Regions from separate parts of the Arthrobacter sp. 05T423 genome, predicted to be linked through region 1. Evidence: predicted binding sites of a transcription regulator. Region 1 holds the regulator's gene; each other region holds the start of a gene.
The links. The regulator HrcA, encoded in region 1, represses chaperone genes, less so after heat shock. The targets are predictions, from matches to a motif close to TTNGCACTCGNNNNNNNCGAGTGCNAA.
Positions count from the first base shown of each region.

Region 1 (5,395 bases):
GCGCAATCCAGATGAGCGTGGCCAGGACGGCGAACAGGTTCCCGACGACGGGCAGCAGCACCAGCAGGTTCGCCACGAAGGCCGCAATCGTCGGCGGCAGGGTGAAGTTGAGGGCTTCCTTGGACTCCTGCGCGGTGAAGGGGCCGCGGTCGCGGAAGATGAGGTAGATCAGCAGCGCCGGAACGCAGCCGAGGATGCCGCCGAAGTGCGCCAGGGTGGCCCACTGCCGGTCCTCGCTGGCGGTCAGCGGAAGCGCGTTGGCCGGAACCCCATGGTACTGGGGCAGGTCCTGGCCGGACTGTGTGTCCCTGCGGTCGCGAGCGTCTTCTGCCACGGTGTCTTCCTTAAGCTTGCGTTGGTGCGGTAATGCATTGGTGCGGTGCCGGGGCCGCGGTGCGGTGGCGCCGTACCAAGGATACCGGGCCGTCGGGGCAATCGCGGGCTCAACGCTGAATCCGGGGGCCGTAGCTATGGAACTGTTAGGAAATCGATGACCTCTTCGACCCTGCCCAGCAGGGCGGGCTCAAGGTCGGCGTATGTCCGCACGGCGCCTAGGAGTTTCTGCCAGCCGAGGCCAACGTCCTCCTTGGTCGCGTGCGGCCAACCGAAGGAGGTGAGGATGCCGGTTTTCCAATCCGTGCCGCGCGGCACCACCGGCCACGCCGGAATGCCCAGCACCGACGGCCGGATCGCCTGCCACACATCCACATAGGGGTGGCCGACGATCAGCACGTTTCCGGCGGCGCCGGGGGAGGCCATCACGGCGTCGGCGATCCTGGACTCCTTGGAATCGGGGACCAGATGGTCCACCAGAACTCCCAGCCTGCGGCCGGGACCTGGGCGGAAGGCGGCCACCGCCCCCGCCAGGTCATCAATGCCATGCAGGGGTTCGACGACGATGCCCTCCACCCGGAGGTCGTCGCCCCAGACTTTTTCCACCAGCTCGGCATCATGCTTGCCTTCAACCCAGATCCGGCTGGCCTTGGCCACCTGGGCGCGCTGTCCTTCCACCCGCACCGAACCCGACGCCGTCCGTGCGGAGATGCCCTGCCCTGCGGGCTTGGCCTTGGGGGCCGGAGGCATCAGGCGGATCGGCTGCCCCTCCAAGAGGAACCCGAAGCCAAGCTTGAAGGACCGGGATTTTCCGCGGCGGTCTTCGAGCGCCACCACGTGCATGCCGCCGGACTTCTCCACCCGGGTCACTGCGCCCACCCAGCCGGACTGGACGTCCTCGAGCACCATGCCGCGCTCCACCGGAACCTCGGGAAGGCTGTTCTTGGCGGGCGCTGCCATATCCTGCGGGCCCCAGGTCTGGTACTGCATTCGTTCACCGCTCTGCACTAGGAAGGAGCCGCTCCGGCTGCGGGCTTGCCGCCGGGGGACAGGCGCCCGGAATTCCGCCCGGAGCGGTATCAATGCTAACAACGCGGCGTCTCATATTAGACTTGTTAGCACTTAGGCACGTCGAGTGCTAACCACAGCGTTGACGGGCAGGATTAATGTCCGGAGCGGTTACGGCCAAAAGGAGGTGGACTGTGAGCGAACCACGAAAGCTTGAGGTGCTGCGCGCCATCGTGGAGGACTATGTCCATTCCCGCGAGCCTGTCGGCTCCAAGGCCCTGGTGGAACGGCATCATCTGGGTGTTTCCAGTGCCACCATCCGCAACGACATGGCGGCACTGGAGGATGAGGGCCTCATCACGGCCCCGCACACGAGTGCCGGCCGGATTCCCACGGACAAGGGCTACCGCCTGTTCGTCGACCAGATCTCGGCGGTCAAGCCGCTTTCCCCGGCGGAGAAACGCGCCATCCAGACCCTGCTCGAGGGGTCCGAGGACCTGGACGACGTCCTTGACCGGACGGCCCGGCTCCTGTCCCAGCTGACCAACCAGGTCGCCGTCGTGCAGTACCCGCACCTGAGCCGGGCAGTTGTCCGGCACATCGAATTTGTGCTGCTGGCGCCGCGGAAGGTGCTGATCGTGCTGATCGCAGACTCCGGCAAGGTTGACCAGCGCGTCGTCGACGCCGGGCAGGACCTGTCAGACGACACGCTCGGCGCCCTGCGCACCCGGTTCCTGACCGGTGTGGCCGGAACTCCGGTGGCCATCCTGCCCCGGCACCTGTCCGCCGTCGTGGCCGGCTGTACGCCGGCCGAGCGGCCTGCGGCAGTGGCCCTCGGCAAGGGGCTGGAAGGCCTGGCCCACAACAGCCGGGAAGACCGCATGGTCCTGGCCGGAACGGCCAACCTGGCGCGGTCCAACGTGGACTTCCCGCTCAGCATCGGACCAGTCCTTGAGGCCCTCGAGGAACAGGTGGTGATGCTGCGGCTCCTGAGCGACATGGCACAGGACCCGCGCGGCGTGGCGGTCAGCATCGGCCGCGAAAACCCCTACGACGGACTGGCCGAGGCGTCGGTGGTGGCCACCGGGTACGGTCCCGACGCCACCGCCAAGGTAGGCATCCTCGGCCCCACCCGGATGGACTATCCCACCACCATGGCCGCCGTACGAGCGGTGGCCCGCTACCTTTCGAGGATTCTGGGCCCATGACCGCACGCCCCGGACATCCCCTGACAACAGGCAATACAACCAGGAAGAGATACGAACTTTGAGTAGCCACTACGACGTTCTTGGAGTCTCCCCCGAAGCCACCGGCGAGGAGATCAAAAAGGCCTACCGCAAGCTGGCCCGCTCGCTTCACCCGGACGTCAACCCCGGGGACGACGCCGCCGAACGGTTCAAGGCCGTCACCCACGCCTACGAGGTGCTGTCTGATCCGCAGAAGCGCAGGGTCTACGACACCACCGGCAACGAGAACGGCACCGACAACGGCTTCGGCGGCGGCGGCTACGCCGGCCAGGGCTTCGCGTTCCAGGACATCTTTGACACCTTCTTCGGCGCCGGCGGCACCTCCGGGCCCGCGTCCCGTGTCCGCCGCGGCCAGGACGCGCTCATCAGCGTCCGGATCGACCTGCGCGATGCGGTCTTCGGCGTCAACAAGAAGCTGGAAGTGGACACGGCCGTCACCTGCCCCACCTGTGAAGGGTCCTGCTGCCGCGAGGGCAGCCACCCGGAGCGCTGCGACATCTGCGGCGGCAGCGGCCAGGTGCAGCGCGCAGTACGTTCCATCCTCGGCCAGGTCATGACCGCAGCCCCCTGCGGGTCATGCGAAGGCTTCGGCACGGTCATCAAGGACCCCTGCAACGAATGCAGCGGCCAGGGCCGGATCCGCAGCCGCCGCTCCCTCACCATCAAGGTTCCGGCGGGCGTGGCCACCGGAACCCGGATCCAGCTCTCCGGACAGGGCGAAGCCGGCCCCGCGGGCGGCCCGTCCGGCGACCTCTACGTGGAAATCCGGGTCAACAACGACTCCACCTACGTCCGCGAGGGCGACGACCTCCACGCCACCCTGAACATCCCCATGACCGCTGCCGCCCTTGGCACGGAACTGGGCCTGGAGACCTTCGACGGCAAGCAGGACATCGACGTCAAGGCGGGCACCCAGTCCGGCGAGATCATCACCCTGCGCGGCCTCGGCGTCACGCACCTTCGGGGCTACGGCCGCGGTGACCTCAAGGTCCACCTGCAGGTGGAGACCCCGTCCAAGCTGGACCCCGCGCAGGAGGACCTGCTGCGCCAGCTGGCCAAGCTCCGCGGCGAGCAGTTCTCCGAGGGCAAGCTCGCGGCCAGCGGCGGCGTCTTCGCAAAGCTGCGGGACCGCTTCGGTAACCTGTAGCGGTGAGCAACCCCGTATTCTTCACCCCGGCCGGGGTGCTGGACAGCACGGTTCCCGGTTCGCTGTTCGTCCTCGACGGCGCCGAGGCCCGGCATGCGGTCACGGTCAAGCGCCTTGCGGTGGGGGAGCAGGTGGACATTGCCGACGGCGCCGGCAGGCGCATCACGGGAACCGTGACGGAGGCCGCCCCCGCCGAACTGACGGTCGAATGCACCTCCGTCAGCGTTGAGCAGCGGCCGGACGTCCGCCTGGTGCTCGTGCAGGCCCTCGCCAAGGGCGACCGCGATGAACTGGCGGTCGAGACCGCCACCGAGCTGGGCATCGACGCGGTGATCCCGTGGCAGTCGGAACGCTCCATCGTCAGATGGAAGGGTGACCGTGCGGCGAAGGCCCACGGCAAATGGCAGTCCGCCGTGACGGCGGCGGCCAAGCAGGCCCGCCGCGCCTGGATCCCCGTGGTGCGTCCCGCCGTCGACACCCAGTCGCTGGCCAAGGAAGTTGCGGAAGCCGGTCTGGCCGTGATCCTGCACGAGGACGCGGTGACGCCGCTGCGGAGAGTCCTGGGCAAGTGGGCCGAGGAGCGCCAAGAGGTGGCGGGCCCCAGCGAGGTCCTGCTCATCGTTGGTCCCGAAGGGGGAATCAGCCCCCGCGAGGTCACGAGGCTGTGCAGCGCCGGGGCCGTTACGGCACTGTTGGGACCGCACGTCCTGCGGTCATCGACGGCGGGACCGGCCGGCGTCGTTGTTGCCAGCGACGTCCTGGGCCGCTGGTAGCCTCAGCCAGCTAAAGGTGCCCGGCGGGAACCGCTAGCGGACGGAGAACCCGCGCGAGTCGACGTTCAGTTCGTCGTCGGGTCTGCCCGGATCGATCTGGGAGACGCGCACCTCGTAGTTGCCGGGCGCGAGGTTGACGGTGATGCCGAAGACTCCGGAGGCGGCGGGATCAGCGGCGGCCTTGGCTTCCCCGGTCAGGTAGCTCTCCTTGTCGCCGTTGTCCTGGACCTTCAGGATCCGCCAGTGGAGTTTGCCGTTCGGAACGGTGCTTCGTCCGGAGATCTTGACCCGCCCGTCCCCGACCTCGGTGCCCTCCTGCGGATCGATGATCCACACCGGGGCCACCATTCCTGCACTGCGGGATGTGGGGGCGCCGAGCTTGACGTGCTTGAAGGCCAGGTAGTCGGTGTGCCCATCCACCAGGATCACCACCTCAATTTGCTGGCCGGCGTCAATCAGCCCGGAGCTGGCCCCGGCGGCTGTCGCGGTGTACACCAGCTGCTGGATGGCGCGCTGGGCCATGTCGGCGTCGAGGTTGCTGTTGAAGGCATCCGCGGATACGTCCACGGTAATGACATTGGTGCCCGAAATCGACGTCGCCAGGTTCTTGGGGTTCTGCCACGGTGTGAAGAAGTCCGGATCCAGCGGCGTCTCCGACATCATGGCCCGCAGGGCGCGCGTGATCGGGTTCTCATCGTCGGGAACGTCGCGGAACTCGCGGTACAGAAAAACGTTGCTGTTGCTCCGCCCGATCCAGTAGATAGGCGCCTTGTTCGAGGACTGCGTGGTTTCCAACGGCGCGCTGGTGGTGGGGACGCCGTCAGCGCCGGCCGCCCGGCGTGAGGAGGAGGTGGGCGAGTTGGCAGAGGTCACCGCGGGATCGGGAT
Region 1 is NZ_JBFTLC010000007.1:131,849-137,243, forward strand. Features, by position in the region: gene AC1DFE_RS08265 (DUF4870 domain-containing protein) at 1-334, opposite strand, end outside; gene AC1DFE_RS08270 (DUF3097 domain-containing protein) at 469-1,323, opposite strand; gene hrcA (heat-inducible transcriptional repressor HrcA) at 1,536-2,549, shown strand; gene dnaJ (molecular chaperone DnaJ) at 2,608-3,735, shown strand; gene AC1DFE_RS08285 (16S rRNA (uracil(1498)-N(3))-methyltransferase) at 3,738-4,508, shown strand; gene AC1DFE_RS08290 (GerMN domain-containing protein) at 4,542-5,395, opposite strand, start outside.

Region 2 (5,395 bases), on a different contig from region 1:
CTACCAGATCCTTAACGCCCTGATTGATACAGAGCACGCACTGGCCCACGACCCCATGCTCGTGAAGAGATTGCGTAGACTACGTACGTCACGTCACCGGGCTCGCACCGCACGCCGCCTTGGATCTGACGCGTAACTGCTAGTGCCGGACTGCCGGCGAAACCAACAAGGACACCCCTTCACCATGACTAATTTTGCTCGGGACGAATTCGACAGGGTACCTGAGGTCTCCTCCCGGCAGGGCGTACACCGCGCTGTCTCCGCGCCGTCCCGCCCGAAGTTGTGGCCGATACTTTCCACGGGAATCGGCGCGCTTGCCGTGGGTCTTATCGCTTTTCTCCTGTTGCCGCAGCTGGGTTTCCAGCCCGCCGTCTCGTCGCCCTCCGCAGCGGCAGCCGTTTCCACGCCATCGGACAGTCCCAGTCCGTCGCAGACGCCGTCAGCACGTGCGACGTCCGGCGCTGCTGCCTCGGCATCGCCGTCCGCCTCGGAGACTGCTTCCCCCTCCGCCGTGGAGCCCGCCACCTCGGAAACCATTGCCGGAGCGGCAGTGGACAAGTCGCAGCCTGTCTCCATCTTCAACGGAACGCTGACCTCCGGACTGGCCGGACGCGTGGGTGCCACGGTCAAGTCCGACGGCTGGGTGCTCGGCAAGGTGGCCAACTGGCAGGGGTCGCCCCAGCGGCAGTCGGTGATCTTCTACTCTGACGCCGACCACCGGGCCAACGCGGAGGCGCTCGGAGCTTTGCTGAACATCCCCACGCTGGTGGAAAGCGCCGAGTTCCAGACGCCCGTGGCGGTGGTCCTGGGCCCGGGCTACCAGTAGCCATTCCGGTTACGCCTGAATAACTATTGCCTCCTCTTCGGGCCGCTGGCCTGCGCCCCGAAGGTCCTGAATGGATAGAGTGATGGCAGGCTTCGAGGCGTAATTTACGGCACACACCGACGTGGGCCTTACGGAAGCAACCTGAAAGTGTGGGGATCATGGCATTGGGAACCGTGAAGTGGTTCAACGCGGAAAAGGGCTACGGCTTCATCACTGTTGACGATTCAGGCGACGACGTCTTCGTGCACTGGTCGGTCATTCAGACCGACGGGTTCCGGGCACTGGATGAGGGCCAGCGTGTGGAGCTGGAAGTGGGCGAAGGCGAAAAAGGTCCACAGGCAGAAAAGGTCCGGCCCGTCTAGTGGCGCGCCGCACGGGTCCCCGGGATTCAGCTGTCCGGGGAACAGCAATCCGGGACACGGCTGCCTGGTGGGCAACTGTCTGGGGTACCGCCGTCGTCCTGACGCTGGCTGCCTGCTCCGGAGCCGGGGACACCGCCCGGACAGCACCGGTTGAGGCCAGCGGCGACGGGATCCTGCGGATCGGGCTGATCCTCGACAACACCGGACCCCAGGCCTTCCTGAACGCCGCCCAACAGGCCGCGGCCAAACTCGCAGTCCAGGAGATCAACGCGGCGGGCGGGCACAAGGGCCGGCCGGTGGACCTGCTGCCCGCAACCACCGTGGGCGACACCGCCGCGCAGGCCCGGGAACTCGTGGATGCCGGGGCGGACGTAGTGATCGGTCCCACCGACTCAAGCCGCGCACCGGCCGCCATTGACGTGCTGTCCAAGGCCAGGATCACGCTCATCTCTCCGGCCAATACGGCCCCGGAACTGAGCAGCTACAAGAGTGGCGGCTACTACTTCCGCACCGCGGCGGCGGACATCGCCCAGGCTCCTGTCCTGGTGAAACTCGCCAAGGACGCCGGGGCCAGAAGCCTCGCCGTGGTGTACGAAGACGGCAACTACGGTCAGGACGTGTCTGCAGCAGTGTCCGCTGCCGCCAAGGCCGGCGGGCTGAACCCCGTCACGCTCTCCGGCTTCACGCGCGGCGAGGCACAGAAGTCCGTGGCGGCTGCACGTGACGCGGCCCCGGATGCTGTCGTCGTCATTGCCCGGGACGGTGCGCAGGGCGCGATCGCCGAGCTCACCAACGCCGGATTGGCGGGCAACAAACTCATTCTGGGCGACGGCGGCTTCAGGCAGTACGGCTCCGCGCTCGGGTCGAAGTCGCTGGAAGGAACGCGCGCCCTGGTGCCCGGCGTCTTCCCCTCGGCGCACTTCCAGGCAGAACTCGTGGCCATCGATGCGGGGCTCAAGGACACGACCTTTGCGCCCGAGACTTATGATGCCGTAAACCTGGCAGCGCTGGCCGCCGCTGCGGCAGAGGACGACGCCGGTGCCTCCATCGCCGGTACGCTCATTTCCGTCTCGGGCGGCACCGCCGGGGGCCGGGCATCCTCCGCGCCCTCCGGCCAGCCGGCCGTCTGCACGACCTACAAGGATTGCCTTGCGGCCATCCGGGCAGGAAAGGCCATCGACTACGACGGCGAGTCGGGGCCCGTCCGCTTCGACGCCAACGGTGACGTCACGGCCGCGAAGTATATGGTGTTCACGTACGGAGCGGACAACAAGGCCAGGCTCACGGGCAGCGAGGCCGCCGGCAGGTCCGCCCGCTGATCGCTGGTAGCGAATACTCCGCCCGCGCGCGGGATAAACAAGCGCATCTGCTTGCACTCTCCCCGGGGGAGTGCTAATTATTGATTAGCACTCCAGCGTGCCGACTGCTAAAGGGTGGCCCCGGTTCAGGCCGATACCACCCCGGCAGCGGCGCAAGGAGCGAAAGAAAAACCTGGTTGGGGTGAGATCCGGACCGTCGGGCGTACAGAGGCCTGCGGAAAGGATCGTCCGTCGCGGGCACCGCAGCAAGGGTCCTTCTTAACGACTGTCCCGAAAGGACTACTGCCGTTATGGCCAAGATCATTGCATTTGATGAAGAGGCACGCCGCGGTCTTGAGCGGGGCCTGAACACCCTCGCCGACGCCGTGAGGGTCACCCTCGGCCCGCGTGGCCGCAACGTCGTCCTCGAAAAGAAGTGGGGCGCCCCCACGATCACCAACGATGGTGTTTCCATCGCCAAGGAGATCGAGCTGGACGATCCCTATGAGAAGATCGGCGCCGAGCTGGTTAAGGAAGTTGCCAAGAAGACGGATGACGTCGCTGGCGACGGCACCACCACGGCCACCGTGCTGGCCCAGGCACTGGTCAAGGAAGGCCTGCGCAACGTCGCGGCCGGCGCTGACCCGCTGTCCCTCAAGCGCGGCATCGAGAAGGCCGTTGAGGCCGTCACCGCTGAGCTGCTGAACTCCGCCAAGGAAATCGAAACCAAGGAAGAGATCGCAGCCACGGCTTCCATCTCTGCCGGTGACGACGAAATCGGCGCCCTGATCGCCGAAGCCCTGGACAAGGTGGGCAAGGAAGGCGTAATCACGGTCGAGGAGTCCAACACCTTCGGCCTCGAGCTGGAGCTCACCGAAGGCATGCGCTTCGACAAGGGCTACATCTCCGCTTACTTCGTCACGGACACGGAGCGCCAGGAAACGGTCCTCGAGGACCCGTACATCCTGATCGTCAACTCCAAGATCTCCAACGTCAAGGAACTGGTTGCTGTCCTCGAGAAGGTCATGCAGTCCAACAAGCCGCTGCTGATCATCGCCGAAGACATCGAGGGCGAGGCCCTGGCCACCCTGATCGTCAACAAGATCCGTGGCACCTTCAAGTCCGTCGCCGTCAAGGCTCCGGGCTTCGGTGACCGCCGCAAGGCGCAGCTGGCCGACATCGCCATCCTCACCGGCGGACAGGTCATCGCCGAGGAAGTCGGCCTCAAGCTTGAGACCGCCGGCCTCGAGCTCCTGGGCAAGGCACGCAAGGTTGTCGTGACCAAGGACGAGACCACCATCGTCGAAGGTGCAGGCGACGCCGACCAGATCGCCGGCCGCGTTTCCCAGATCCGCGCCGAGATCGAAAACTCCGACTCCGACTATGACCGCGAGAAGCTGCAGGAGCGCCTGGCCAAGCTGGCCGGCGGCGTTGCCGTCATCAAGGCCGGTGCCGCCACGGAGGTTGAGCTCAAGGAGCGCAAGCACCGCATTGAGGACGCTGTCCGCAACGCGAAGGCTGCCGTTGAAGAGGGCATCGTCGCCGGCGGTGGCGTTGCGCTGATCCAGGCAGGCCTCAAGGCATTCGCCAACCTGAACCTGACCGGCGACGAAGCAACGGGCGCCAACATCGTCCGCGTTGCCATCGACGCCCCGCTGAAGCAGATCGCTTTCAACGCAGGCCTCGAGCCCGGCGTAGTGGTTGACAAGGTCCGTGGCCTGCCCGCAGGCCACGGCCTGAACGCTGCCACTGGCGAGTACGTCGACCTGCTGGCTGCCGGCATCAACGACCCGGTCAAGGTAACCCGCTCTGCCCTGCAGAACGCGGCTTCCATCGCCGGTCTGTTCCTCACCACCGAGGCCGTCGTGGCCGACAAGCCGGAGAAGAACTCCCCGGCCGTCGGCGGCGGCGACGAGATGGGCGGCATGGGCGGCTTCTAGCCTCCCGCTGCTCCCAGCTGCCTGAAGAGTGCGGCCCCCTCCAACGAGGGGGCCGCACTCTTTTGCCGGCACATTTTTGTCCGCGCAGTCTGGCAGGATGGTTCGGTGACGATTACTGCAGCAGCCGACGGTTCGGCATTGGGAAACCCGGGGCCCGCAGGGTGGGCCTGGTACGTGAATGACGACTGCTGGCGGGCCGGCGGCTGGCCCCACGGCACCAACAACCAGGGTGAGCTGATGGCCGTTCTGGACCTCTTCCGTTCCACCGCGCACCTCCCGGACGAGGACCTGCACATACTCTGTGACAGCCAGTACGTGATCAACTCCGTGACAAAGTGGATGCCCGGGTGGAAGCGCAAAGGGTGGCGCAAGGCTGACGGCAAGCCCGTACTGAACGTGGACATCCTCAAGGACATCGACCGGGAGCTCGCCGGACGGAAATACAGGTTCGAATGGGTCAAGGGCCACGCCGGGCACGAACTGAACGAGGCCGCGGACGAGCGCGCCAGGGCCGTGGCAACCGCCTACCAGCAGGGCGTTGCCGCCCGATCAGGGCCGGGATTCCCCGACGCCGAACCCGTGCCGGGCCGGCGGCCCGTGAAGGAGGGCCGCGGGGAGGCCGGCATACCGGCACTCTTTGAACCTGAAACGCCGGCCCGTGGTGGCGAGAACCGTTCGTCCCGCAGCGAGGCCGTTACTCGGGGCCGCAGCGACTCCGGGACGCCGCCCCTCTTCGGATCCGACGAGCCTGATCTCTTCAGCGAACTGGGCACCGAGGCGTTTTCGGAGCCCCCGGTGGGCACCCGGCCGGAACAAATCGTCGAGGAACTGGAACGCGAACTCCTTCTGCCGGACGTCCGCAGCGACATCGGGCGGACGGGGCAGCTCCTGCACCCTGACTTCATGGAAATTGGCACCGCCGGACGGCTCTGGACCCGCGACGCCATGATGATGTCCCTTGAGGAAAGC
Region 2 is NZ_JBFTLC010000038.1:6,540-11,934, forward strand. Features, by position in the region: gene AC1DFE_RS20850 (DUF3263 domain-containing protein) at 1-136, shown strand, start outside; gene AC1DFE_RS20855 (LytR C-terminal domain-containing protein) at 185-826, shown strand; gene AC1DFE_RS20860 (cold-shock protein) at 985-1,188, shown strand; gene AC1DFE_RS20865 (ABC transporter substrate-binding protein) at 1,236-2,507, shown strand; gene groL (chaperonin GroEL) at 2,798-4,426, shown strand; gene AC1DFE_RS20875 (RNase H family protein) at 4,532-5,395, shown strand, end outside.
Region 2: a site for HrcA is predicted at 2,592-2,618, ahead of groL (chaperonin GroEL). Genes of this name have one in related genera too.

Region 3 (5,395 bases), on a different contig from region 1:
GCCGGCGACGATGATGGCAGCCGCGGCCAGGGTGGGCCACAGCGCAATAAAGCCCGGGAAGGACCGGTCAACGGTGAGCACCAGGCCGCAGGAAATCATGGCGGCAAGTCCGGCCCAGCCCAGGGCCACACGCAGCGCCTTGCCTGGCTTCAGGTAGGGCAGCGCCAGGGCCAGCAGCGATCCCAGCGCGAACTCCCACAGCCGGGTCCGCGTGTCGAAGTAGGCGTAGGCCTGGTTGCTGGCCGTCTGGCCGATCGAGAACACCAGCGAGGCGATGAAGATGCCGCCGAAGGTGACCATCAGGACAGTCCGGTAGCTGACTTCTCGGCGGCGCCGCAGCAGCCGCCACACCAGGGCGGAGCCGGCGAAGATGAGGGGCCAGAGGATGAAGACCTGGCCCTGGATGGACAGCGACCAGAAGTGCTGGAGCGGGCTGGCCCCGGAGTGGTCCTGCGCGTAGTAGTCCACGGCGCTGTTGGCCAGCAGCCAGTTCTGCCCGTAGAGCAGGGACGCCCACGCCTCGTTGAGGACGTCGGGCCAGCGGCTCTGCGGCAGGACCAGCCAGGTTCCGGCCAGCACACCGAGGATCACGACGACGGCGGCCGGGATCAGCCGCTTGAAGAGGTGCAGCCAGTGGCTCACGAGGCGCAGCGGAGCACCTTTCTCCACCTTGCGGACGAAGGACAGGGTCAGCAGGAACGCAGAGATCAGCAGGAAGATGTCCACGCCGCCGGAAACCCGGCCAAGCCACACGTGGTACGTGACCACCATGAGCACCGCGAGGGCACGAAGGCCCTGCACCTCGGGCCGGTAACCAGGCCTGGCCTTCAGCCGGGCAGCCCGCGGCTCATGGTTTTGGTTCCCTGCCGGTTCCTCGCGCGGCATGCTTTCCAGCGGGTCCGTCGATCTCGCTTCTGGCACAGATAACCCCTCAAACGGCAGCACAAAGCACCCATGTTACCAATTCGTGACATTCCAGACGAATCAACCACGCAGGTGCGACCGGGGTCTTAGCCGGGAGAATCCGTCTGAAAGCGCAGAGAAGGCCCGCCCAGCGGCAGCTGGACGGGCCTTCTCATGAGCCGCTTGGAGCGGGCTGCAGCCTAGTGGCTGTGGCCTGCGTGCTCGTCTTCCTCGGCGGCCTTCTCAGCCACCAGGGTTTCGGTGGTGAGCACCAGCGCAGCGATGGAGGCTGCGTTGCGCAGGGCTGCACGGGTGACCTTGACGGGGTCAATGACGCCCGCTGCGATCAGGTCCTCGTACTCGCCGGACTTGGCGTTGAAGCCGTGGTTGTTGTCCTGCTCGGCAACCCGGGCGGCCACAACGTAGCCGTCGTGGCCGGCGTTCTGCGCGATCCAGCGCAGCGGCTGGACCAGTGCACGGCGGACGATGCCGACGGCGGCAGCCGCGTCACCTTCGAGTGCCGTGACAGCCGGGTCCTCGTCGAGTGCCTTCAGCGCGTGGATCAGGGCGGAACCGCCACCGGCCACGATGCCTTCTTCGAGGGCCGCGCGGGTGGAGGACACTGCATCTTCGATGCGGTGCTTCTTTTCCTTCAGCTCAACCTCGGTGGCTGCGCCGACCTTGATCACGCCGATGCCGCCGGCCAGCTTGGCCAGGCGCTCCTGCAGCTTCTCCCGGTCCCAGTCGGAATCGGTGCGGGTCAGCTCGGCGCGCAGCTGCGCAACGCGTGCTGCAACGTCCTCGGCCGAACCTGCGCCGTCGACGATGGTGGTGTTGTCCTTGGTCACCGTGATGCGGCGGGCGGTACCCAGCACCTCGAGGCCCACGGAGTCCAGGCTCAGGCCCAGTTCCGGGGACACAACCTGCGCGCCGGTCAGCGTCGCGATGTCCTGCAGCATGGCCTTGCGGCGGTCACCGAAGCCCGGAGCCTTGACGGCGACCACGTTCAGGGTGCCGCGGATGCGGTTGACGATCAGCGTGGACAGGGCTTCGCCGTCGACGTCCTCGGCGATGATGAACAGAGGCTTGGAGCTCTGCAGCGCCTTCTCCAGCAGCGGCAGGAATTCCTGCACCGAGGAGATCTTGCCCTGGTTGATCAGGATAAGGGCGTCCTCGAGGACGGCTTCCTGGCGCTCGGTGTCGGTGATGAAGTACGGGGACAGGTAGCCCTTGTCGAACTGCATACCCTCGGTCAGAGCCAGTTCGGTCTGCGTGGTGGAGGATTCCTCGATGGTGATCACACCATCCTTGCCAACCTTGTCGAAGGCCTCGGCGAGCAGCTCGCCAACCTCGTCGCTCTGCGCGGAGATGGCGGCAACGTTGGCCACCTGGGTGCCCTCAACGGGACGGGCGTTCTCCAGCAGGCGTGCTGCGATGGCCTCGACGGAGACCTCGATGCCGCGCTTGATCTGGCCAGGAGCGGCGCCGGCGGCAACGTTGCGCAGGCCTTCCTTGACCAGTGCCTGGGCGAGCACTGTGGCAGTGGTGGTGCCGTCACCGGCGACGTCGTTCGTCTTGGTGGCGACTTCCTTGGCCAGCTGGGCGCCAAGGTTTTCGTACGGGTCGTCCAGTTCGACTTCCCGGGCGATGGTCACGCCGTCGTTGGTGATCGTGGGGGCACCCCACTTCTTGTCCAGCACGACGTTGCGGCCGCGGGGACCAAGCGTCACCTTAACCGTGTTGGCGAGCTTGTCGATGCCGGCTTCAAGCGACCGGCGGGCAGCGTCGTTAAACGCAAGCTGCTTTGCCATGGTTTGTCCTTTCAAGACAGAACCCCGTGCAGCCGCCCGGCCAGACAGAATCAGACTCGGGCAGCGGCACGGGGATCCAAAGAGTTACTTTACGACGATCGCCAGAACGTCGCGGGCGGAGAGCACGAGGTACTCGGTGCCGCCGGTCTTGACTTCGGTTCCGCCGTACTTGGAGTAGATGACGACGTCGCCAACAGCTACGTCGACCGGTACGCGGTTGCCGTCTTCGAAGCGGCCGGGGCCTACTGCAACAACTTCGCCTTCCTGCGGCTTCTCCTGGGCGGAGTCCGGGATGACCAGGCCGGAAGCCGTGGTCTGCTCGGCTTCGAGCGGGCGAACAACAATACGATCCTCAAGAGGCTTAATAGAGACCGACACTCGGACCTCTCCTTTTCATCAAAATTCATGGACAGTAAAAACTGTTGCGCCGTGGCGGCAGACCGTCGTCGCGGTGCCGGCAGCAGCCAGGCTGGCAGCTCTTCGTGTGTTAGCACCCTCCTAGGGAGAGTGCTAATGATGACTCTATGTAAGGGGTTAGCACTCGGTCAAGGTGAGTGCCAGAATTTCATCCGCCGTAACCCGCCAGGACCCTTCGTTCAGCGCCCGGCGAGGTCGTCGAACCCCAGGTCCTCGCCGCCGTCGGCGTCCTGGTCCCCCCGCTTACGCTGCTCGCGGACAAGCACGGCGGCGGCCGCCGCTGCGGCAAGCACCGACACGATGAGCACCACGATTCCGCCCACGCGCGCCCCGAGGTACAGGTCGCGGATCTGCCGGGCTTCCTCGGTGGCGTCGCTGATGTTCTTGCCACCCACCGAGTAGACGGTGGAATTGAAGGAGTCGAGCAGGAAGATGATCACCAGCAGGACAAGGCAGACGACGGCGATCACAGCGCCGGCGATCAGCACCGGGCGTGCATACCGGACCAGGCGGCTATGCTGCGCCGGTCCGGGGTTGTTGCGTTCGGGCTGACCAGGGGTTGGCGTTTCGCTGGATTCCATTCAGACCACCCTATCGGGAAGAGCTTGGGCGGCCCCTCCACTAGGCTTGATCCCATGTCTGAAGCACCGCAGGACCAGATCGCCCCGCTCCTCACCGAAGAAGGATGGGAGCTGCTGGCCTCGCTCGGACCGTACCGGGAGGACGATTCCTTCACCCTCAGCTCAACCCTCCGCAAGGCCGGGCACTCCCCCGAGCTCGTCTCCGCCGTCCTGACGCAGTCACGGCTCAGGACCAGGGCCGAGGGCAAGTTCGGCGAGTTCGCCCGGCAGATGCTCTTCACCCAGGCCGGCCTGGAGCAGGCCACCCGGCTCAACGTCGCCGCCCGGCACGCCCAGCGCTTTGCCCAGGCGGGCGTCAGCCATGTAGCCGACCTTGGCTGCGGCCTCGGCGCGGACGCGATGGCCCTTGCATCGCTGGACATTGCCGTGACGGCTGTGGAGGTGGACGAGACCACCGCCGCCTGCGCCACGATAAACCTCATTCCCTTTCCGCACGCCACGGTGGTCCATTCGGACGCGACATCGGTGGCGCTGGAGGACGGGGCCGGCGTGTGGCTGGACCCCGCCCGGCGCACCACCACCACGTCCGGCACCAGGCGGATCTGGGACCCCGAGGCCTTTTCTCCCCCGTTGTCCTTCGTGGAGTCGCTGGCTGCCGCCGGGCGCGCCGTCGGCGTCAAAATGGGTCCCGGCATGCCGCACGAGTCGGTGCCGGCCGGCTGTGAGGCGCAGTGGGTCTCGGTGGGCGGCGACGTCACCGAGGTCACTCTGTGGTTCAACGCCGTGGCCCGTCCGGGCATCCGCCGGGCCGCCCTGGTCATAGGGCCGGAGGGCGCCGCGGAACTTACCAGCGGGGAGGAGTTCGACGGCGGACCCGTTGCCCCCGTGGGCCCGGTGGACGGTTTCCTGTATGAGCCTGACGGCGCGGTCATCCGTGCCGGGCTCGTGGCCGACCTGGCGATGGACCTGGGGGGCCACCTCGTGGACGAGCACATCGCCTACATCTGCGCCCCTGAGCTGGTGGACACTCCGTACGCCCGGGCCTACCGGGTCCTGGAGGTCATGCCGTTCAACGTCAAGGCCCTCAAGGCCTGGGTCCGGGAGAACGGCGTCGGCGTCCTGGACATCAAGAAGCGCGGCATGTCCGTCACCCCGGAGGAGCTGCGCAAGCAGCTGCTGCCCGGGGGCAAGGCCGGCGGGAAGGGCGCCGGTAAAGCCGGCGGGAAGTCGGCGGGCAAAAAGACAGGCACCCTGGTCCTCACCCGGATCGGGGAGGAGAGAGTGGCCGTCTCCGTGGAGCCCGTGTAACTACTGGGCCCGCACTGGCTACTGGGCGCGCACGAACGCCTCGGCGTCCCGGACCTGCTGCTCTGTGGGCCGGATGCCCGTGTACAGCACAAACTGCTCCAGCGCCTGGATGGTGGCTACCTCTGCGCCCGTGATGACCTGCTTGCCGGCTGCCCGCGCCGCCTGAATGAGCGGCGTTTCCGCGGGCAGGGCCACGACGTCGAAAACCACCTTGGCGGCCTCGATGGTTTCGGCGGGAAAGGACAGCGCGTCGGCTTCCGGTCCACCGGCCATTCCCACCGGCGTGACGTTGATGACCATGTCAGCCGTGGCCTCCGGGCCGGTGCCCAGCTCCCCCCGCCAGGCAAAGCCGTAAAGGTCGGCGAGCGCCCGGCC
Region 3 is NZ_JBFTLC010000001.1:106,245-111,639, reverse strand. Features, by position in the region: gene AC1DFE_RS00580 (acyltransferase family protein) at 1-885, opposite strand, end outside; gene groL (chaperonin GroEL) at 1,104-2,714, opposite strand; gene groES (co-chaperone GroES) at 2,799-3,092, opposite strand; gene AC1DFE_RS00565 (hypothetical protein) at 3,311-3,712, opposite strand; gene AC1DFE_RS00560 (class I SAM-dependent methyltransferase) at 3,767-5,020, shown strand; gene AC1DFE_RS00555 (shikimate 5-dehydrogenase) at 5,039-5,395, opposite strand, start outside.
Region 3: a site for HrcA is predicted at 3,249-3,275, ahead of groES (co-chaperone GroES). Genes of this name have one in related genera too.